DNA from 2 places in the Pseudoalteromonas sp. Bsw20308 genome. Region 1 is predicted to be linked to the other one. Evidence: predicted binding sites of a transcription regulator. Region 1 holds the regulator's gene; the other holds the start of a gene.
What was found. Region 1 encodes sigma-54, which starts transcription at its own class of promoters, with help from an activator protein. Its sites were predicted from a motif close to GTTGGCACGNNNNTNGNNT; they were not measured.
Positions count from the first base shown of each region.

Region 2: the regulator sigma-54 is predicted to act here: its motif matches at 5,503-5,521, upstream of D172_RS02045 (BON domain-containing protein).

Region 1 covers NZ_CP013138.1:800,910-811,769, forward strand. Annotated here, with positions in the region: gene rapZ (RNase adapter RapZ) at 1-467, opposite strand, end outside; gene ptsN (PTS IIA-like nitrogen regulatory protein PtsN) at 487-939, opposite strand; gene hpf (ribosome hibernation promoting factor) at 944-1,231, opposite strand; gene D172_RS03410 (RNA polymerase factor sigma-54) at 1,258-2,757, opposite strand; gene lptB (LPS export ABC transporter ATP-binding protein) at 2,827-3,552, opposite strand; gene lptA (lipopolysaccharide transport periplasmic protein LptA) at 3,549-4,091, opposite strand; gene lptC (LPS export ABC transporter periplasmic protein LptC) at 4,081-4,635, opposite strand; gene kdsC (3-deoxy-manno-octulosonate-8-phosphatase KdsC) at 4,632-5,183, opposite strand; gene D172_RS03435 (KpsF/GutQ family sugar-phosphate isomerase) at 5,184-6,155, opposite strand; gene D172_RS03440 (calcium/sodium antiporter) at 6,159-7,127, opposite strand; gene D172_RS03445 (ATP-binding cassette domain-containing protein) at 7,396-8,211, shown strand; gene mlaE (lipid asymmetry maintenance ABC transporter permease subunit MlaE) at 8,211-8,990, shown strand; gene mlaD (outer membrane lipid asymmetry maintenance protein MlaD) at 9,004-9,552, shown strand; gene D172_RS03460 (MlaC/ttg2D family ABC transporter substrate-binding protein) at 9,558-10,238, shown strand; gene D172_RS03465 (STAS domain-containing protein) at 10,231-10,524, shown strand; gene D172_RS03470 (BolA family protein) at 10,530-10,787, shown strand; gene murA (UDP-N-acetylglucosamine 1-carboxyvinyltransferase) at 10,802-10,860, shown strand, end outside.
Region 2 covers NZ_CP013138.1:482,981-493,840, forward strand. Annotated here, with positions in the region: gene D172_RS02020 (GGDEF domain-containing protein) at 66-1,850, shown strand; gene D172_RS02025 (substrate-binding periplasmic protein) at 1,868-2,677, shown strand; gene suhB (inositol-1-monophosphatase) at 2,799-3,602, opposite strand; gene D172_RS02035 (VOC family protein) at 3,837-4,253, shown strand; gene D172_RS02040 (LiaF domain-containing protein) at 4,575-5,240, opposite strand; gene D172_RS02045 (BON domain-containing protein) at 5,557-6,123, shown strand; gene D172_RS21140 (YqaE/Pmp3 family membrane protein) at 6,188-6,346, shown strand; tRNA gene D172_RS02050 (tRNA-Ile) at 6,627-6,703, shown strand; gene D172_RS02055 (DUF4297 domain-containing protein) at 7,090-8,166, shown strand; gene D172_RS02060 (hypothetical protein) at 8,218-9,945, shown strand; gene D172_RS02065 (hypothetical protein) at 10,199-10,860, shown strand, end outside.

The DNA of each region.
Region 1 (10,860 bases):
TTTTTACCCAGAATTTTTTCACGAATTGATTCAGCAAGTTGATGAACACTTAAATCACTCGTGTCGATCATATAGTCAGCGCGAGTCGTGAGAACATCGAGTAGTTCTTTTTCTTTTTTTATAGCTAAATCAAGAGGTAATGAGTCAACTGATAACGGGTGTAGACGGCGAGTCTCAGAAAAACGTTTAATTAATGTTTGATCCTCACTGTCTAGATAAAACAGAGTCGGTTTAGCAAAGCCAGGTAAGTATTCAAGGATATCGTTAAATTCATCTTGCTCTTTTGGTAAATTACGGACATCAATACTAACTGCAATTTTGTCGTAGTTATCAGATACACTTCTCACTAAAGAAGGTAGCAGATTAATTGGAATATTATCTACGCAATAATAACCTAAATCTTCAACTACGCGTAAAGCAACCGATTTTCCAGAACCGGAACGGCCACTTATGATAATTAATTCCATTTATCACCCATTATGTTAATTACGATTGTTCTACAATAACTTGATACAGTTCAGTATCTGATTTTGCGCTGCGTAACTGTTTACAAAAATCTTTATTATTTAGTTTATCAGCTATCGTTGCGAGCGTCTTTAAGTGCTGCTGGTTATCGCCATCAGGTACGATGAGAGCAACAAATATATCAACAGGGCGATTATCTATTGCATCAAAATTAATAGGTGTTTCGCTTACTAATACGAGTGCTAAAGGCTCTTCTGCACCGCTCATTCGCCCATGAGGGATTGCAATACCTCTTCCTATACCAGTGCTTCCCAGTTTTTCTCTATTCATTAAGGCGCTGAGAATATCTTGTTGAGAAAGATATGGGAGCTTGTCATGAGCAAGTTGACTGATGAACTCTAAAATTCTTTTTTTACTATTAAAAAGGACCGCAGCTCTGCTGCAGTCCTGGCATATAAGTGAACTTAATTTCATAATATTAGTGTCGAGCAAGCTTCTCTTTGTGTTTAATAACTTGGCGATCGAGCTTGTCAATCAGCGAGTCAATGGCGGCGTACATATCTTGATGTTCAGTAGAGGCAAATAACTCAGCTCCACTTACATGAATCGTTGCCTCAGCTTTTTGGTTTAATTTTTCTATATCAAGAATGACATGAACATTATTAATATGATCTGAGTGTCTTTCTAGCTTCGCAAATTTGGTATTTACATAATCTCTTAATGAATCAGTTACTTCTACGTGACGACCAGTTAAGTTTAGTTGCATAAGCATTACCCTCTTTGTTTAGCGTCTTAAATCAAACTTTTTCGCTGATTTGACGGTGGAATAGCTAGAGATTCGCGATATTTTGCGATTGTACGTCTCGCTACTTTTATTCCTTGCTCAGCTAATATATCTGCAATTTTACTATCACTCAATGGTTTTGCTGAGTTTTCTGCTGCGATTAATTTTTTAATGAGAGCGCGTATTGCTGTTGATGAGCATTCGCCTCCATTTTCAGTACTTACATGGCTTGAGAAAAAATATTTAAGCTCAAAAATACCGCGAGGTGTATGCATATATTTTTGAGTTGTTACGCGTGAAATAGTTGATTCGTGCATTTCTACCATTTCTGCTACATCATTTAAAACCATTGGTTTCATGGCTTCGGGGCCATGCTCAAAAAAACCTTGTTGTTGCTTAACAATACAATTAGTTACTTTTAATAGTGTATCGTTTCTACTTTCTAAACTTTTAATAAACCATTTAGCTTCTTGTAGATGCGAGCGAATAAACTGGCTATCACCACTTGATTTAACGGTGCGTGACATTGCTGCATATTGGCTGTTGACTCTGATTTTAGGCATGCTATCTGGGTTTAGTTCAACAACCCAGCGACCTTTTATTTTTTTCACCGATACATCAGGAATTACATACTCAGATTCTTCTCTAACTATAGTATCCGCCGGTTTTGGGCTAAGAGTATGTATTAAAGTCATTATTTCTTTAAGCTCTTCTTCTTTGAGCTTTGTTTTTTTCATTAATGTACGATAGTCGCGAGCAGCTAATAGATCAATGTGCTCGGTTAAAATCATTTTTGTTTCATTAATATAGGGTGTTTCTTTATCGTATTGGTTCAGCTGAATACATAAGCATTCTTGTAAACTACGTGCTGCAATACCAACAGGGTCAAACAATTGAATTCGTTTTAAAACAGCTTCTATTTCGTCAAGTTCAACTTCGTTGTCTTCTTCGTTCTCTTGATTAAAACTTTCTAAAATTTCTTCGCAGCTCAGCGTTAAAATACCCGAATCATCTACGGCTTCAACAATCGCAATCGCAATCGCTTCATCGGTAGGACTAAAGGGAGTCAGTTGTAGTTGCCACATTAGGTATTCATGGAGCGTTTCAGTTGAGGAGCCTTGGTATATAGATTCATCTTCAGGCATTGGTCCTGATGATGACGCTGGGGCTGCGCTCATATATTCATCCCAACTAACATCCATAGCCATTTCATCACTTAGCGTATCTTTAGCAAGTGCTTCACCACTGTCTTGCTCATATTCGCTCGGAACATCATCAGCATTTGCGCTAACAGTTACATCGTCGTTATCTGCTTTTTGCTCGTTTTTACCAGCAGAATCTTCGGCGTAATCTTGCTCTTCAACCTCTAATAGGGGGTTGCTGTCGAGTGCTTCTTGTATTTCTTGCTGGAGATCCAATGTACTGAGTTGCAGCAGGCGAATTGCTTGTTGCAGCTGTGGAGTCATTGTAAGTTGCTGGCCCATGCGCAGCTGTAATGATTGCCTCATGTATCTCTAACAATCCTTTTATGTTGTTATAATTAATACTAGCAGATGCTTAAAGACATGGCGTAAATGTTACAGCCTAAATTGTTCGCCTAAATAAACATCACGTACTGTTTTATCGTTTAATACGTGCTCTGGTGTACCAGAAGCAATTAACTCACCATGAGAAACTATGTAGGCTTTTTCGCAAACATCAAGAGTTTCTCTTACATTATGGTCGGTAATTAACACACCAATACCACGATTTTTAAGATGTTCTATTATTTTCTTTATATCTAACACTGAAATAGGGTCAACACCAGCAAAAGGCTCATCAAGCAATATAAATTTAGGATCAGCGGCTAGTGCTCGCGCTATTTCAACTCGGCGACGCTCGCCTCCTGATAATGCCATACCTTGGCTATCACGAATGTGCTGAATACTAAATTCATCTAATAAATTGTTAAGTGTGTCTTCTCTTGCTTGCTTATTTAGCTCTTTACGTGTTTCTAAAATAGCCATTAAATTTTGATAAACAGTAAGCTTTCTAAAAATTGATGATTCTTGGGGTAAGTAACCAATGCCTAATCTAGCACGACTATGCATAGGTAAAAGAGTAATATCGTTATCGTCGATAGAAATCTTGCCTTTATCACTAGGTACAAGGCCTACAATCATATAAAACGTTGTGGTTTTACCTGCACCATTAGGGCCAAGTAACCCGACTATGCTGCCAGCCTTTACTTCCAGACCTACATTTTTTACAACTTCACGGCCTTTATAACTTTTAGCTAATAGTTCTGCTTTTAATGTACTCATGGCTGACCTTTATCGTTTTTTTCTTTTTTAGTCTCAATAGGTACTAAAATAGTATGCACACGATCGGTTGAGTTTTCGTCTTTTTCAGCGCTAATTAATTGCTGTTGCATATCGTAAGTAATACTCTTGGCATTTATTTTTTGACCCGCTTGCGATACTTGTGCATCGCCAATAAGGGTTAAAAATCGTTTAGCTACATCATAACGAACTTCGTTTGCGCTGGCGCTCATTATAGTGCCATCAGTTTGTTTTTCTTCGAAATATGCAGGGCTACCAGTTGCAATTAGTAGCTGTTTATTATCGCCTAATTCATCACGTTTATGTACTTCTAAACGGTCGGCTGTAATACGGCGGTTGCCGTGAATAATCTCAACATTTTTTTCAAAAATTCCGACGTTTTCTTTTAATTGGCCTTCTTGTTTGTCGGCACTTATTGATATTTGATTCGCTGCAGGTTGAATCGCTTGTTCAGCAGCGCTAAGGTTGAAAGCTAGTATAAGTGTCGGAATAATAAGTATTTTTGAAATTTTATTGGTCATAATATATAGTTCGCGTATGGTTAATAAGTTTTATCACTTCAGTTTTTAAATCGGCTTCAAGGCCTTTACCGGTGATCTTTAAATTGGGTCCCGTAACAATAACGGGTTGCTCTGAACGCATCGTGAGTAGTTTTATATCTACTTGAATATTATCCGCATTAATCTTGTCTATCATTGCATTATCAGTAAGATTCTTGGCAACCACGTTACCTTCTAAAATTAATTGTTTTCCTTCATATAACGTTGCTTCGTCTGCATTTATTCGCCATGTTTGTTTTTCGTTATATAAGGTGAAAATGGGCTTTTCAAAAAAGGTAAAGCCTAACTGTTGATATAATTCCATTTTAGCAGCTGTAACTTTATGATTAATTTTACCATTTTCATCATAGGCCGTTTGTTTTAGCTCAATAGCAATATAATCAGGCTTAGCGATAACTTCAGCTTCAACCTGAGCTGTCATATTTGTTTGTGCAAAATAAGGGTACCAAAGCCAAACCATACAGCTGATGAATAAAACGCTTAAAATTATGCGCGCTGTATTCATGAACTAGTACCTTTGCTAGTAAGTGGTTTGTCGTTCTCTAGCATAAGTAAGTCGGTTAGTTCTCTCACTGCGCCAAAACCACCCAGCATCTGTGTCGTGTAATGTGATAAACGCTTGATTAGTGGGTGAGCATCGTTAACTGCAACGGCAAACCCGACTAATTCCATTACTGGCATATCGGGGCCATCATCACCAATGTAGGCAATTTGATCATCACTTAGGTGAAGCTTGTTTTTTAGCTCTTCGTAAGCAATAAGCTTGTTTTCTTGACCTTGATAAATATGTTGTACTGTTAAACTGGTCATACGTTGTTGCACTATCTGCGAATGGCGACCAGTAATAACAGCCACTTCAAAGCCACTGTTTATAAGCGCTTTAATGCCAAAACCATCTTTTGTATTAAATGCTTTGAGCTCTTCACCTTGATTGCCAAGATAAATTCGGCCATCAGAAAATACACCATCAATATCGCATATAAGTAGTTTTACTTTTTTAGCACGTGCTTTTGCATCAGCACTCAGCGGTTGATAGAGTTCTTCAAATTGCATTTATAATACTCCTGCTTTTAATAAGTCTTGCATATTTAGTGCGCCAATAGGCTGGTTTTGCTCATTAACAACAATCAAGCCATTTATACGTTTGTGTTCCATTATATTAAGCGCTTCAGCAGCTAAAATATCTTGTGTCGCTGTTGTGCATGACCTAGTCATAACAAGGTCTATTTGTGTTGTATGAATATCTAGTCTTTGCTCTAAAATACGGCGTAAATCACCGTCGGTAAATAATCCCACGAGCTGATTACTTTTATCAACAATGGCTGTCATACCAAGGCCTTTGGCTGACATTTCAATAAGTGCATCTTTTACGGTTTGTGAAACGCTAATAATAGGTGTATTTGCGCCGCTGTGCATAACATCTTTTAAGGTTAGTAATAATCGTTTGCCTAAACTGCCCCCAGGGTGAGAAAGCGCAAAATCATCGGCGGTAAAACCACGAGCTTCTAACAGAGCCACTGCCATCGCATCGCCCATAGCAAGAGTCGCTGTAGTGCTCGCCGTTGGTGCTAACCCTAAAGAGCATGCTTCTTTTTCTACTTTAATGCATACATGTACATTTGCATGTGTTGCCATGGTCGATTTAGTATTGCCTGTCATGGCGATTATTTTTGCGCCAAGGCGTTTTAAAACAGGGATAATATTTAAAACTTCACTCGTCTCACCTGAGTTTGAAATAAGCATGACAACATCGTTTTTGGTGATCATTCCTAAATCGCCATGGCTAGCTTCGCCTGGGTGTACAAAAAAGGCAGGGCTTCCTGTACTTGCAAGTGTTGCTGCAATTTTATTACCTATATGGCCTGATTTACCCATGCCAATAACAATAATTCGACCTTCGCAGTCAAACATTAATTGGCATGCTTGATGAAAATTTTCATCTACATATTGCGCTATGTCATTAAGTGCTTGGCGTTCAATATTGAGAACACGAAGACCCTGTTCGATAAAGTTCAGCGTCGTCATTATTTACCCTACTTGACTAAAAATATACCCTTGGTAGCCCAAAAATGCGATAAGCAATAAGCCACCTTCCACTCTATTGATGCGTTGGGTGCCTCTAAAGTTCAATGACATGATGATAAGAGCAAATGTTGCACCAATCATAATGAGTATATCTCGACTCGCTACTGACGGATCGATAATGGATGGATTAATAATACCTGCGAGCGGTAACACAGCCAATATATTAAAAATGTTTGAACCAACAATATTGCCTAGAGCTAAATCATCTTCATTTTTTAATACACCGGCAATTGAAGCTGCAAGCTCCGGTAAGCTCGTGCCAATGGCAATAATAGTTAAGCCAATGACTAGATCGCTTAGGCCAAAGTATTTAGCTATGTCGACTGCGGAACCAATTAAAAAATGTGAGCTAACAGGGAGTAGAACCATGCCAATAACTAACCAAAATACCGCTTTTTTAGTTGGTACATCGTTAGGTACGTCGTCACAGGCTTCGGTTATAAATGGGTCATCTTGGTTTTTTGCGCGCAGTGAAATAATAATCAAACCGCCTATAAACACGATAAAGCCAATAAGTAAGGCGATACCTTCGGCTAATGAAAAATAATTGTCTGAAAAAATATACCAGGTAGCGAATGATATCAGCAAGACCAGTGGCATTTCGCGTTTTAATGTACTTGAAGATACAGACAGAGGTCTAAATAACGCTGTAATACCTAACACAAGTAGAATGTTTGTTATGTTTGAACCGACAGCGTTACCAACTGCAGTATCTGTTTTATTTGCGAGCGCTGCAGAAGCGGAAACCATCATCTCTGGGGCTGACGAACCCATTGCCACAACAGTTAAGCCTACAATTAGGGTTGGTACGCCAAAGTTTTTTGCAAGTGCCGCTGCGCCATAAACAAACCTGTCTGCACTCCAAACAAGAGCCGCAAAACCAAGAATTAAAATAACAAACGAGGTAACCATTATATTAAGCCAGTTATTCAAAATACAGATGGCGCGAATAGTAACAAAAGCAAAGGTGAAAGTATAAATAAAAGAGTCAGGTCAACTCTAATTACAATAACTTGTTGAATAATATTTTAAGGCGCTTATATCAGCACCTTAAGCTGCAGTTAAGCCGTTATAAACGAGTCTTATACTCCTTTTTGCAAGTGTATTACAAAATCTTACGAATTGTTTTTTCCATCTTGGTTAAAAAAGCTTTAAAATAGGTGCACTAGTGAACATTGTTATGGAGAGCGACTTGTCGCAATCAATAGTAGAAGTCAAGGATGTTAGCTTTTCGAGAGGCGATAGAAGCATATATAAAAATATGAGCTTTAGCGTTCCTAAAGGTAAAATCACTGCGATTATGGGGCCAAGCGGAATTGGTAAAACGACCATGTTGCGTTTAATTGGCGGTCAACTTAAGCCTGACTCCGGTGATATTTTATTTGAAGGTGGTAGTATCCCAAATATGTCGCGCAAAGAACTCTACGAAGCGCGAACTAAAATGAGTATGCTTTTTCAAAGTGGTGCGTTGTTTACTGATATGTCGGTATTCGATAATATAGCGTTTCCAATTAGGGAACACACTGAGTTGAGTGAAGACCTAATTCGGTTGGTTGTGCTAATGAAATTGCAAGCTGTTGGGCTACGCGGAGCGAAAGATTTAATGCCTTCTGAATTATCGGGAGGTATGGCTAGGCGCGCAGCTCTGGCACGTGCTATTGCGCTCGACCCTGAACTTATAATGTACGATGAACCATTTGCAGGCCAAGATCCTATTTCTATGGGGGTGTTGGTTAAATTAATTAAGTCACTCAACGAAGTGCTTGGTTTATCTTCTTTAATTGTAACCCATGATGTTAACGAGGTAATGAGTATTGCTGACCACGTTATTATTATCGCTGATCAGGGTGTAATTGGTTGTGGAACACCTGACGAAATGCGCAATCATGAGTCTCCTTTAGTGCAACAGTTTTTAAAAGGTTTGTCTGATGGTCCCGTGCCTTTTCATTTTCCAGCTCAAACATATGCAGATGAGTTGCTTGGAGAAAAAGCATAATGTTGGATTTATTTCAAAAATTAGGGCATAAGACGCTAGGTCGTTTTGCGGCTCTGGGTCGCTCAACTTATATGCTTTTTGGCGCACTTGTAAATGTACCTAACTTTAAAAAGGGTACACCTCTACTTATTCGTCAGCTCTACATGGTGGGTTCGCAATCTTTGCTCATTATTATGGTGTCAGGTTTATTTATCGGTATGGTCTTGGCATTACAAGGCTATACGGTATTAGTTGGATATGGTGCAGAGGATAGTTTAGGGCCATTAGTGGCATTAAGTTTATTACGAGAACTCGGGCCTGTTGTTACAGCGTTATTATTTGCAGGGCGAGCGGGCAGTGCGCTTACTGCAGAAATAGGCTTAATGAAAGCAACAGAACAGTTATCATCATTGGAAATGATGGCAATTGATCCACTAAAACGAATTATTGCACCGCGCTTTTGGGCAGGCTTTATAAGTATGCCGTTACTAGCGGTGATATTTTCAGCAGTGGCAATTATTGGTGCTCATTTAGTCGGAGTTGATTGGCTTGGTGTTGATACGGGTAGCTTTTGGTCAATTATGCAATCACAAGTATCATTTCAGCAAGACATACTAAACGGTATTATTAAGAGCTTTGTATTCGCCATTGTGGTGACTTGGATAGCACTTTATAAAGGGTATGACTGTGTGCCGACCTCTGAAGGGATCAGTAAAGCAACCACCGAAACGGTTGTTCATTCGTCATTGGCGGTTTTAGGGTTTGACTTTATTTTGACAGCGGTAATGTTTACCAGCTAATAGGGTATAGATAATGAATTCACGGAAATTAGAAATTTTAGTTGGTTTTTTTGTGGCGTTAGGAATTTTAGCGTTTGCTATGCTTGCGCTTAAAGTCGCCAATTCAGGTATTAGCGGCTCAGGCGAGACGTACACACTTAATGCTAAATTTGAAAACATAGGGTCATTAAAGGCACGTGCACCAGTAAAAGTGGGCGGAGTCGTTATTGGTCGAGTAGAGTCAATTTATGTTCATCCACAGGAGTTCTTGCCAGTGGTTAATATGACCATTGATGCACAGTATTTATGTCGTTTTTCAGACACGAGCTCAATCTCAATTTTAACATCGGGTATTTTAGGTGAGCAGTACCTAGGTATCCACCCTGTTATTTCTCCTAATTCAGCAGAGCAACGCTGTTTAGGTCAAGCCGTAACCGAAAATAAGCAAGACGAAGCAATTGATGATTTATTTGGTGTAGACAGTAAAGCGTTAGGTGACGGTGATTCAATCACTGATACTAAGTCTGCCATTGTACTTGAAGAGTTAATTGGGCAGTTTTTATTCAACCAAGGTAGTGAGTAATTATTATGTTGAAAAAGTTTCTAGCTATTGTAGCAATTAGCACAATGACGCTAACTCAAAGCGTAAGTGCTGCAGATGTTAAACTGAATGATCCAAACAAAATGGTGCGTCAAGTAGCGGACAATACGTTTGCACGTATCAAAAAAGATCAGCCATTAATCATTAAAAATCAAGAGCATCTTCGTGTCATTGTTGAAGAAGAATTAATGCCTTATATTGACTACAAATATGCAGCACTTCGCGTGTTAGGTAGTGAAGTATCTAAAGTACGAGCAATTACAGATGAAGCTGAAAAAGCCCAAGCGATTAAAGATATTCAGCGCTTTATTGGTGTATTTAGAGAATATTTAGTTGCCACTTACGCTGGTGTATTTACACAATATACAAATCAAAAAGTTGAGTTTGGTGCTGAGCAACCATTTAAAGGTAAAGATGTCGTTGTTGTTAAAACTAAAATTCTTGAAGATGGTAAACCTGATATCAGAATAGACTTTAAAGTTCGTGAAGATCGCGATGGTGAATGGCGAGCTTACGATATGATTGCTGAAGGTATTAGTTTATTAGACGCCAAACAAAGCGAACTACAAGGTATTTTACGTCAGCAAGGTATTGACAATGTAAGCAACCTTTTAGAGCAAAAGAGTAAGTTACCTGTTCAATTTAGAGGCAGTAGCTCGAATGACTAAATTGGCAATTAGCCAAGTTGATGAACAGCAGTTTCGAGTAAGTGGTGAACTTACTCGAAATTCCATTAGTAATGAACGGCTTTTGAACGATAAGTTAATAACTAAGCATAAAACCACTTATTTTGACCTTAGTGAGGTATCAAGGGTTGACACAGCGGGCTTAGCTTGGTTAATTCACTCTTTTGCAGAATTTAAGCAGCAAGGCATTCGTCTTGAATTGCAAAATCCACCTGAACAATTGCAAAATTTAATGCAGTTGGGTCAAGTTACAACCCTATTTGAGTGAGAGTTATGGAAACTAGCCAAGTCGAAACATTATTACGCGATGAACTTCAATTAGCTGAAGTGCATGTAAAAGCTAATGGTAGTCATTATGAAGTAATTGCAGTTGGTGAATGCTTTGACGGTTTAAGCCGTGTTAAAAAGCAACAGCTAGTTTATGGTCCGTTGATGAATACAATTTCAGATGGCACAATTCACGCAGTTTCTATTCGCGCTTTCACTCCAACAGAGTGGAAACGTGAACAAAAATTTATTTTACCGCAATAAGTAAGGCCTCCTAAATGGATCAATTTGTAATTCAAGGTGGCACTTCACTTGCTGGTGAAGTTACTATTTCTGG
Region 2 (10,860 bases), 320 kb from region 1:
GCAATAAAATTGTAATACAGGCTTGCTACTTTATTATTCTTATCAAATTATAATTAGAGTCCGACGTGACCGTACAACACAAAGTTTTAGAGTATATTTTAAATAATGCTGAAATAACGACATTATTTCAGCCTATTTTTAATATATCTAATCAAAGTATTATTGGTTACGAAGCGCTCAGTCGCGGTCCTAAAAATAGTCCACTTGAAATGCCGAATAAGTTATTTGAAGTGGCTCATCAGCATGCATTAATTTCAGAACTTGAATTATTATGTCGCTCTAAAGCAATCGAAAACTTTGTAAAATTAAACCTCCAAGGCAAGCTCTTTTTAAATGTAAGCCCTAAAACTTTACTCGATCCGTGTCACCCCAAAGGCGAAACGTTGCATTTAATTGAGCAATTTGGATTAGCTGCGAACAGAGTTGTGATTGAGGTTACTGAGCAAGAGAAAGTTGATGATGGGTTTTTACTTTTAAAAACAATTGCTCATTATCGAGAGCTTGGTTTTACCATTGCTATTGATGATTTAGGCGCTGGCTACTCAGGGTTAAAGCAGTGGTCTGAGTTATGTCCAGATTTTGTAAAAATAGATCGCTATTTTATTGATTTTTGTGATGAGAGTGACGTTAAAAAAGAGTTTTTAAAATCAATCACTATACTTGCTAAAGCAACTAATACAGCCGTTATTGCAGAAGGTATTGAGCGTCCGGAGGAGCTGGCGTTAGTTGAGAGCTTAGGCATTAGTAACGTACAGGGATTTTTACTCGAAAGGCCCAGTTTACGACCAAGTTATGACTTTAGTTCTGAGCAAATACAAGCACTAACATTTAAAGCAAAGGCGCTCTGTGAGCAATCAATGGCAATAGGGTATCTTGCTTTAACTCAGTCAGCAATTGATAGCGACACACGCTGTAAGGATGCTCACAAGCTATTTGAGCAAGACAAATCAATTATTAGTATCCCAGTATTAAATCAAGATGACCAGCCAATTGGTTTACTCCATAAAGATCAGCTAACGGAAGTATTTGCGGCCCCCTACGGGCACGCACTTTATGATAAACGCCCAGTTACAGAATTAATGGACAAGCAGCCATTAGTCGTTGACGAGAATCAAATGCTTGATGTCGTAAGTAAGCAAATAACAGATCAGGATTTTGATATACGCAGGCATATAGTTATTACACGCAATAATAAATACTTGGGATTAGCGCCCCTGAGAGATATTTTAAAACATATTACCGAAGAAAAAATTCGCCACGCACAGCACGCTAATCCGCTTACTATGCTACCAGGTAATGTTGCTATAAATGAAGCTATAGAGCAAAGGCTGCGTAATAAGTTAAAATTTTCATTAGCTTATATAGACCTAAATCACTTTAAACAATTTAATGACTTATATGGTTATGCCAGCGGTGATAGTGTAATTAAATTATTAGCCGATGTAACAGTGCAAGCTTGCACAAACAGTGCTAACTTTGTAGGACATATTGGCGGTGATGACTTTATGGTTGTGTTTGACCAAAGTGATGCAGTTACAATTTGCAATACAATTATTGAACGGTTTGAATTGCAGTCACAGCTATTTTTTACTCCTGAGCATATTAAAAGCAAAGGATACTGGGCTACAAATCGCGAAGGTGAAAAGCAATTTGTCCCCTTACTGACCTTATCGATTGGTTTGGTTGAACCTGATTTACAACAGTGTAAAAATAGTCATCAAGTAGCTGCATTAGCGACTGATGCTAAAAAAGAGGCCAAACGATACCGTCATAGCTATCTTTTTATCTGTAAGCGAAGAAGGCCTACACCAGCGGTGGTGCGTTTAGCAAATAGTAAAAAGGTAGTTTAACAAAGTAGGTGATTATTATGTTGCCATTTAAGTATCTGGTTAGCGTTGTAAGCTTGTTTGTGTGTAGTGCTATAGCAAGCGAAGTCAATATTATTAATGTCCCTCAAGATCAACACTCGCATTTTACGCGTGACGACTACCTCAATGAATTACTCTCAAAAGCACTTATAAGAGCCGATTACTCAGCTGAAATAAATTTAGTGCCAGTTCACCCTCATCAACAACGAAATCTTATGGCACTTGATGGGAACGCCCTTGATTTATATTGGAGCATGAGTAGCCCTGAGCGAGAGTCGTTGGCGATTGCAATTAAAATCCCTTTATTTAAAGGGTATATTGGTAAAAGAGCACTGCTTACGAATACAAAAAATGTAGATAAATTTAAAGGTATTACCTCTGTTGAGCAATTATCAATGCTTATTGCAGTGCAAGGTCATGATTGGCCTGACATGCGGATATTAGTTAACAATGGACTAAGTGTTAGGCCACTTTCTAATTTAAACTCGATGTTTGCATTAACAAGCCAGGGGCGGATTGATTATTTTCCGCGCTCATTCATCGAAGTTAATTCAGAGCTCATGGATTTAAAAGATAAGAATTTAGTAATAGTGCCAGATTTATACATTAGCTATCCAACTGGGCTTTATTATTTTGTCTCAAAAAATAAACCCGAACTGGCTCAAGCGATTGAAAAAGGGCTTAAAATCATGCAAAAAAATGGTGAATTTGATGCGCTATTTTATGAGTATTTCGCGACAGAGCTTAATTCATTACCTTACACAAAAGGTAAAACAATAGAGCTTAAGCTTGATAACCCTTATTTTTAGACACAAAAAAAGGAGCCTGAGCTCCTTTTTAGTATACTGTTGTACCAATCTACTTAGGTAGGGAAATTTAATTCGTTAAATTGTTCAAATACTTATGCAGATTCGTATTAGTAGCATTAAATTAGCGAAGTAACGACTCAGTTAATACTGGGCGAATTTCACGAATAATCGCTTGAGTCAATTTTGGTGAACCACAGATGATATTACCGCTGTGGCTATAGTTATTACCACCAGCAAAATCTACAACCATACCGCCGGCTTCTTTAACCATTAGTTCGCCCGCTGCAGAATTCCACGGTTTTAAACCAATTTCAAAAAATCCATCAACACGACCCGCTGCAACGTATGCCATATCTAGTGCAGAACAACCTGCGCGACGAATATCAGCAGTGTGTACAAACAATGCTTTAAATGCTTCAGTGTATGCATCCATGTGGTTTTTATTTTTGAAAGGGAAACCAGTAGCAAGTACAGTGCCCGCAAGAACGGTAGTTTTGCTTACACGAAGACGTTTGCTGTTAAGCTGAGTGCCTTGACCACGAGAAGCCGTGAAAAGCTCACCACGAATTGGATCATAAATAACAGCTTGGTCCAAACGACCTTTAACTTTAAGTGCGATAGAAACCGCGTAATGAGGGATGCCTTTGATGAAATTAGTTGTTCCATCGATAGGATCTACAATCCATTGGTAATCATCATCCTTGCCTTTATGCTCACCTAACTCTTCACCAACAATCGAGTGAGTTGGGTAAGATTGTAAAATAGTGTCACGAATTACGGCTTCAGCTTCTTTATCAATGTTAGTTACTAAGTCGTTAGCGCCTTTTTGTTGCACTTCAACTTTTGATAAATCTTCACTTGCGCGAAGTAAAATTTTGCCTGCGTTACGCGCAGCGCGAACCGCAATGTTTAACATTGGATGCATGGAGTTACCTTTGGGTTGTAAAAGAACGTTTATATATTTCAGCCGGCGTATTTTAGCGATTTCTGCCATAAAGTAAACAATAAACCCTAAATACTTTTGTGTGTTTTTTATACTTTATTGTTCTGCATATATATTTGCGGCTGTATAAAATTTAAATAAATCTAAAAAACCACTTTACCTAAAGTTAACTTGAGGTTTTATTGTGTTTGCATACTCAATCAAGAAGGACACATTATGTATTTAGAACATGTCAATTTAGTGGTTAATAATATTGAGGATATGATTAAATTTTATCAAGCGGTATTCCCTCATTGGTCAATCCGAAGTGAAGGTAGGGGCACTTGGCATGGTAAACCAAGGCGCTGGGTGCATTTTGGTGATGACACACAATACATTGCAATGAGCGATCATGGTGAAGGTGAAAACCGAGATTTAGCAGGCCATCAATTAGGTTTAGCGCACTTTGCTTACGTTACCCAAAATTTAGATGCAGTAGTAAAGCGTTTGCAACAAGTTGATTTTAAAATAGATAAACAAGGCGGTGACAACCCATTTAGAAAAAATGTTTATTTTATCGATCCGGCTGGATTTGAAGTAGAGTTTGTAGAATATTTAAGTGATATACCAAGCGAGCGAAATAACGATTTATAATAAAACGTCAGGCAGTAACTTTGGCTTATTTATCTTTCGAAGTTGAATTTTAAGCCGTGTGTTTGGTTTTTAGTAGAACACACCTATGTGGTGTGCTTATTCCCTATAAATAGGTAATAACAACGTATAAATGCCAAACACAGGCTAACGAAAGGCTCTACCTAGGACTGCAGTTAGCACTGAAAATAGTTGCTTGAGATAGATTTATTATCCAGAGTTCAGGTTATTTAGGTTACAAATCTCGGGCAGCAATTAAACGCACCTAATTAAGGCAATATCTGACCTTAAAGGTCAATCGACTCTAACGCGCTGCTAGATAAATTATAATGAGCGGTTATTATTAACGCCAAGTTGTGTTTTTAGCTCGTTTGCAAAGCTCATAAACTTCTCTTTTATGGTGCGTTTTATTTTAACTTCAACCGATCCCATTACTGCTTTACCTTCAATATGAATAGTGGGCCCTTGGCGCTTGTTAAGCGATACCGACTTGTTTTCAAGGCTGCTTAAAATACAAAACATTTTAGAGACTACATTTACATGCTCTGGTACATAAATTTCATCGCTACCAAAAATACAGTTAACGTGAATCGTTACATTTTGGTGGGTAAAAATGGCATCAGTAAAATCAAGCACTACAGAGCCCATAAAATTGGTTAAGTATATATTTTTTGGCACAACCCATTGACCACTGCGCTCGTTAGAACCCAAAATGCTGCGTAGCGTAAAATCATCATCGCTGTTTTGCTGTGCACTATAATGTGGAGTAAATTGCGATTGTTTTTCTGCTTTATATTGCTGATCGGTATTAAGTGTTAAGTCTTCAACTAGGATTAACAAAGCTTCATTACTACTTGCATCCATAGCCTCATCTAAGCGTCTTTCAAATGCATCCACTGAAATAACGCCATGGCTGTAATTATAAATTAATTGATCTATCACTTGTTCGCGTACATGCTCTATTGGGCGGTCTTCAACTTTTACAGACATGGGTATTCCTTATTATATTTACTATTGGTGGTGAGTAAGCAAACGGCGTACCAAATATAATTTCAATAATTATCAGAGGCTTAATTTTTCAGTCTGTTTTTAGTTTTGTTATATTAACGATAGATTAACCAAAACAGCAATTATCTAGCTATTTTCACAATGTGAGAAAGTTTTACCGATGAGTCTGTAAATAGTTACACGGCTATAACATGAAATGAGTTGATTTAAATTCCCAACCCATTGAATTTAAATGTTAAATTTAGTTGGCCTAAAGTTCGCATTAGTTAAAGTGTCTTTAATCAAAAGGAGAAAGATTATGAAAACATTTAACAAATCTATTATCGCGGCTTTAGTTCTTGGTACTACGGCTATGAGTGCCCAAGCAAACAGCTGGGAAAACGAAAGTAAAGATGCTTGGATTGATGGTAAGGCAGAAACAGTGCTACTTATGAACACTAATCTAAACAACTTTGACATTAACACTGATGTAAAAAATGGCAAGGTAGTACTTACAGGTAAAGTTGATAGCGAAATTGAAAAAGAGTTAGCAGAAGAACTTGTACTTAGCCTAGATGGCGTATCCGATGTTGAAAACAGCCTGACTGTTGTAAAAAACATGGATACCAAAAACACAGACAAAGACATGATGGATGATGGTGATAACGACCTAACAGACGCTAAAATCACCACCGTAATCACAACACGCTTCCTATTTGACTCAGAAGTTGGTGGTACAGACATCGATGTTGATACCGATAACGGTATTGTAACTCTAAACGGTTCTGTAGAATCTGAAGCTGAAAAACAGCTAGCGGTTAAAATTGCCAAAAATGCTGAAGATGTGCGCGACGTGGTAGATAAATTATCTATCGTTGCTGAATAATGCACTATACTCAAAGCCCAGTGAATCTGGGCTTTTTGTTTTTTAATTTTAAAGGAGTTAAGTTATGGATATCATTCGTATAATATTGTCAGTTTTATTACCGCCACTAGGTGTATTTTTGCAAGTAGGCTTAGGTATGCATTTTTGGTTAAATATTTTATTAACACTGCTAGGTTATTTCCCAGGGTTAATACACGCCATTTATATTATTGCTAAAAAGTAACGTTGTGTTATTTGTATTATTAGTTGTGTAAGTCAATTTTAAATACAGCTTAAATAGGCACTTTTAATTGGCTTGCATGAATCCCTTCTCTTAAATTCCTCATTTTTACACATTACTCCCTCATAAAAGATTACTATTTAAGCAGTTAGCTTACTGATTGTTAAAATAAAGGTTTTTTAGTAGTGACAAGCCCCCAAAAAGTTTTTATACTGCAACCCGCTTTAGTCGCTCTGTGACTGAACGCTTCAAAAATTAACTGCCTAGCAGTTATATAAAAGTTGGCCCCTTAGCTCAGTTGGTTAGAGCACACGACTCATAATCGTTAGGTCCCCAGTTCGAGTCTGGGAGGGGCCACCACTTTTACAAGCTTTCCAAGTAAATACATACTAACCGAAATTACCCTGTGCTACCTCTGTGCTACTTTTTAATATACCAAATTAATGTAACCTTGTAACTTTTAAGACTTATAGTTATTTTGGTGCGTCTCTCAATGATTAGATAGAAGCATTTATTAAATACTTAAAATTGTAAGGAATGGCTTTCTAATATATTACCTCCATTAAAAACCTCTTTTAATCAAATGATAAAGTTAAAAGATCATTCATGGTGAAGTTATGAAGGCGCGTAGAAGGGAGTTATAAACAAAATTAAAATGATAAATTAAGCTGCATATTCAACTTTGTGAATTGAAGTTATCATGTAATACTAAGTTTTATAAGGAAATAGATCGAGATTAATGTCATATGACTGACAATGTCCTTGCAGAACCCCAAAGAGAAAATGCCGGTGCTAGCACTTTTGGAAAATACACTTTTCAGTATCACTGGGCGTTGTGTAAGATAATTGAAAAGCACAGTAATAAGCAAGAATATGCATTACTAGTTGAATATCATGAAGATGTTGTAATTTCTGATAGCTTGGACCCCAAGCATGCAAAATTTGACTTCTATCAAGTAAAAAACCAGCAGAAGGTATTTACTGCTGCCTCACTAACAAAAAGAGTTAAATCTAAACCTGATCAACCAGCTAAAAATTCTGTGCTGGGTAAGCTATTGAGTTCGTGTTCAAATAAGCAGTATGAAGATCGGGTTTCCACTATTGGTTTGGTTTCATCTAATGGTTTTTCACTTCCAACAACTAATAATTTAAACCTAGATATTATCAAAACAGGTGACCTAAAAGAAGATACTGTTGCTGAGTTGACTGCGTCTATTAAAGCTGAGCTAGGTATTCAGGTACTACCTGAACACCTTCAATTTATTATTCCTGAAATACAACTTCAAAACCAAGAGAATTTTATTTTAGGGGAATTTGCAAAACTGATTAATACCTTGCTCCCTGGAGCCCAGACAAATGTTGTTTCTATATATAGAGCCATAGCTGATGATATGGGACGAAAAATTAGGCTTGAGTTTGATTATAATGATTGGGAAAGGTTGATAGAAAAAAAATCTTTAACTTCCGAGGAAGTAAGCCAAACTATTACTATCCATACTAGTCATCCTTCGGTAAACCAAATCAAAGAAGATTTTAATGAAGTTAGTAAAGTATTTTCATTGAGACATCGGCAAATAAGAAACTTAAGAGATAAGTTAAGTTTACTCGCGCTCAAGCGGGTGGGTTTTATAAGCTCACTTGATAATCACTTATTAAACCAGTTTAAACGTTCTGGAGCTAAAGTAGATGAAACAAAATATGAGTCTGACAAAGATTTAATATATGCCTTACTAGAGCAAGCAAAACATGATGGTCTGAGGTCAAAAGTCTTAAATGATGATGACTTAATGGCTGAGGTCCTTTATCAATTTTTGACGAATTAATTATGCAAATTAACTATAAAATACTAATTAGAAACCTTAGGGAAAGAAAAAATGAGCGCCTTGATATTTCAACGGTTAGTGCTGATATCCGATTCGAAAAAACAAGCGAATCAGTTCGAGTTTCTAAAGAGAGTGAATCTCGTTACAGGAAACGATAATAGTATAGGGAAGTCGACTCTTGTAAAAAGTTTACTCTGGTCTATGGGGTGTGAGCCACAATTCGATGAGGAGTGGAAATCTAATGATGTTAAAACAATTACTTACTTTACGGTTAATGGAGTAAAGTACATAATTAGTAGATATAAAAATACAATTTTGTTAGGAAAAAAATTAGGTAAGCTTCGTAAATTTACTTCTATTTCAGGAGAGTTTGCGGAAGAGTTTGCCAGCATTGTTAGCTTCAACTGTAAGCTTGAAAATAGACAGGAAGAGCTTGAACAGCTCCCCCCCACATATTACTTTTTGCCTTTTTATATTGATCAGTTAAAAAGTTGGTCTGAACCTTGGAATTCATTTGAAAGACTTCAACAGTTCACAAACTTTAAGCCACCTCTAATAAAGTACTTTTGCGGATATTTAAAACCTGAATATTTTGAGGTTCAAGAGCAAATAAGCGAAGAGAAGTCAGTTCAAAAAGAAGTTAAAAAAAGCATTGAACGTATAACCAATGCTAAAGAAGTTTTAGCTGAGACAAGTGAAAGTACAGTTATAGCTTTAAGTAAAGATGAACTAGAAAAAATTCAAATTGAAATAGAAATTGAGCTAAATAGTCACTCAGAACTCCAGACTCAAATTTTTGAGAAGCAAACTGTTTTACGTTCTGAAATATATGATTTAGAACAACAGCTAAAATTATCAATATTAGCTGCTAATGCATTAGAGAAAGATTATGTATTTGCAGTCGAAAATGTGGCCGAGGATGCTTTAGAATGCCCCCTATGTGGAGTTGAGCATGATAATTCACTCATAAATAGAGCTGGTTTACTTAAGGATAAAGAGTCATTAGAGGTTCAATCTGAAGTAATTCAAAAAGAGTTACATATTAAAAAGGTTGAGCTTGATGATTTAGGGTTACAGCTTAACTTTGTCGAGTCTGAGATAGATCGAATTAATAAAAAATACCTTATCGATGAGCAAGAGAATGAGTCTGATACAAAGTTCAATCAAGCTTTAAGTTCTCTTGCCCATAAAAATATTGATACTCAAATTAACATGTCTCTCCAGTCTAAAGAATTGGCGGTTGCCAGCTCAGAGTCCATAGAAAAAGACCTTAAAAAGCAAAGAGATAAACTATTGACTAAGCTTGAGCGAGAAGAGTTAAACGAAATGTTTATGGGTAACTTACTTGAAAACATTCAAACCCTTGGAGCTGAAGGTATAAATCTGAGTAAGGTTAAATCTCCTACTGACTATAAAAAGCTTCTAGGTGGAGGAGCTGCAGAGGGAACAAGGGGACTACTTGCATATCAGTTAGCAGTTTTAAAACAAATAGCCGACGTTGATCAATGTAGCATTGCTCCATTTATCATTGATACACCAAATCAACACGAGCAGGCTGGTCATAGGTATGAGAATATCTTAAAGGTAATAAAGTTATTCATTCCTCAAAGTTTTCAAATAATTTTATGTGGTATGGAGCATAGTGCTCTTGATTCAATAAGAGGAGAGGCCCATGAAATTAAACTCAACGGTTCAAGGCTTTTAGATAAATTACATTATAAGGAATTAAAACATGAATATGATTCACTTGATATTAGTTTGCCCTTAAGTGAAAGCTAAACTAACTATCTGAATATAATTCATTTAATTCCTTTCCGCCATTCCTTAATGCGAAAGAATAATGGCGCCTATAGTCTATTGAGTATTTGCTAATGTGCTGCTTGAACTATTAACTTAAAGTTGTTGATGCGGTAGAACTATTGTTAGACCCTTCATAGGGAGGGCTGTCATTCAAAGTCCTGATAGAAGATTATTGGTCACAAGAGAACGTGCCTGAATTGTCATAGAATATTTACTAAGAAACAGGGAAGTTATGAGAGAAATATCCCAAAAACAATTTAATGCATACTGCTATGCAAGACAGCCACTACTTAGGGTAATGAGCAATGAAATAAAGTGGTATGAAGCTGGCAATAGAAAAGTTTTAGCCACTTTAATTTTAGATAAAGCTGACCAAGATTATAACTTTGTAATCTTGGTTCGTGACGCTAGGCGTCTATTTCGTGCTTGGAATGTGTCATGCAGTCATCCAACTATAGAAGATGCAGAAAAAGAGCTTGCTGAGAAAATAGACGTATTGGTCAATGATGACCAAGATGTTTATGTTCAGGGTGATGAAGTCAAGCCTCCACATGACATATTGTTGCCTGTTGTAGATGAAGCTAACCAGCATGAATATTTTAGAGTACTGGCAAATGAAAAGCGGATGGAAGCTGCAAGAAACTTAATTGTAGAGGCTGTTTATAGTTATATTGATGTAGATGGGAATTATATTAAGGAATTCCAAACCCACGGCTTTGATGCTCGATTATGGGAACTTTTTTTATATATTTTCCTTTATGACGCAGGTTTCGAATTTAATCAAGACTATAATGCACCGGATTATATGGTTTCTTACTACGGCAATCCGTTTTGTATTGAAGCAGTAACAGTTAACCCCAGCCAAAACCCTGACAGACCTGATCCTGAACCTCC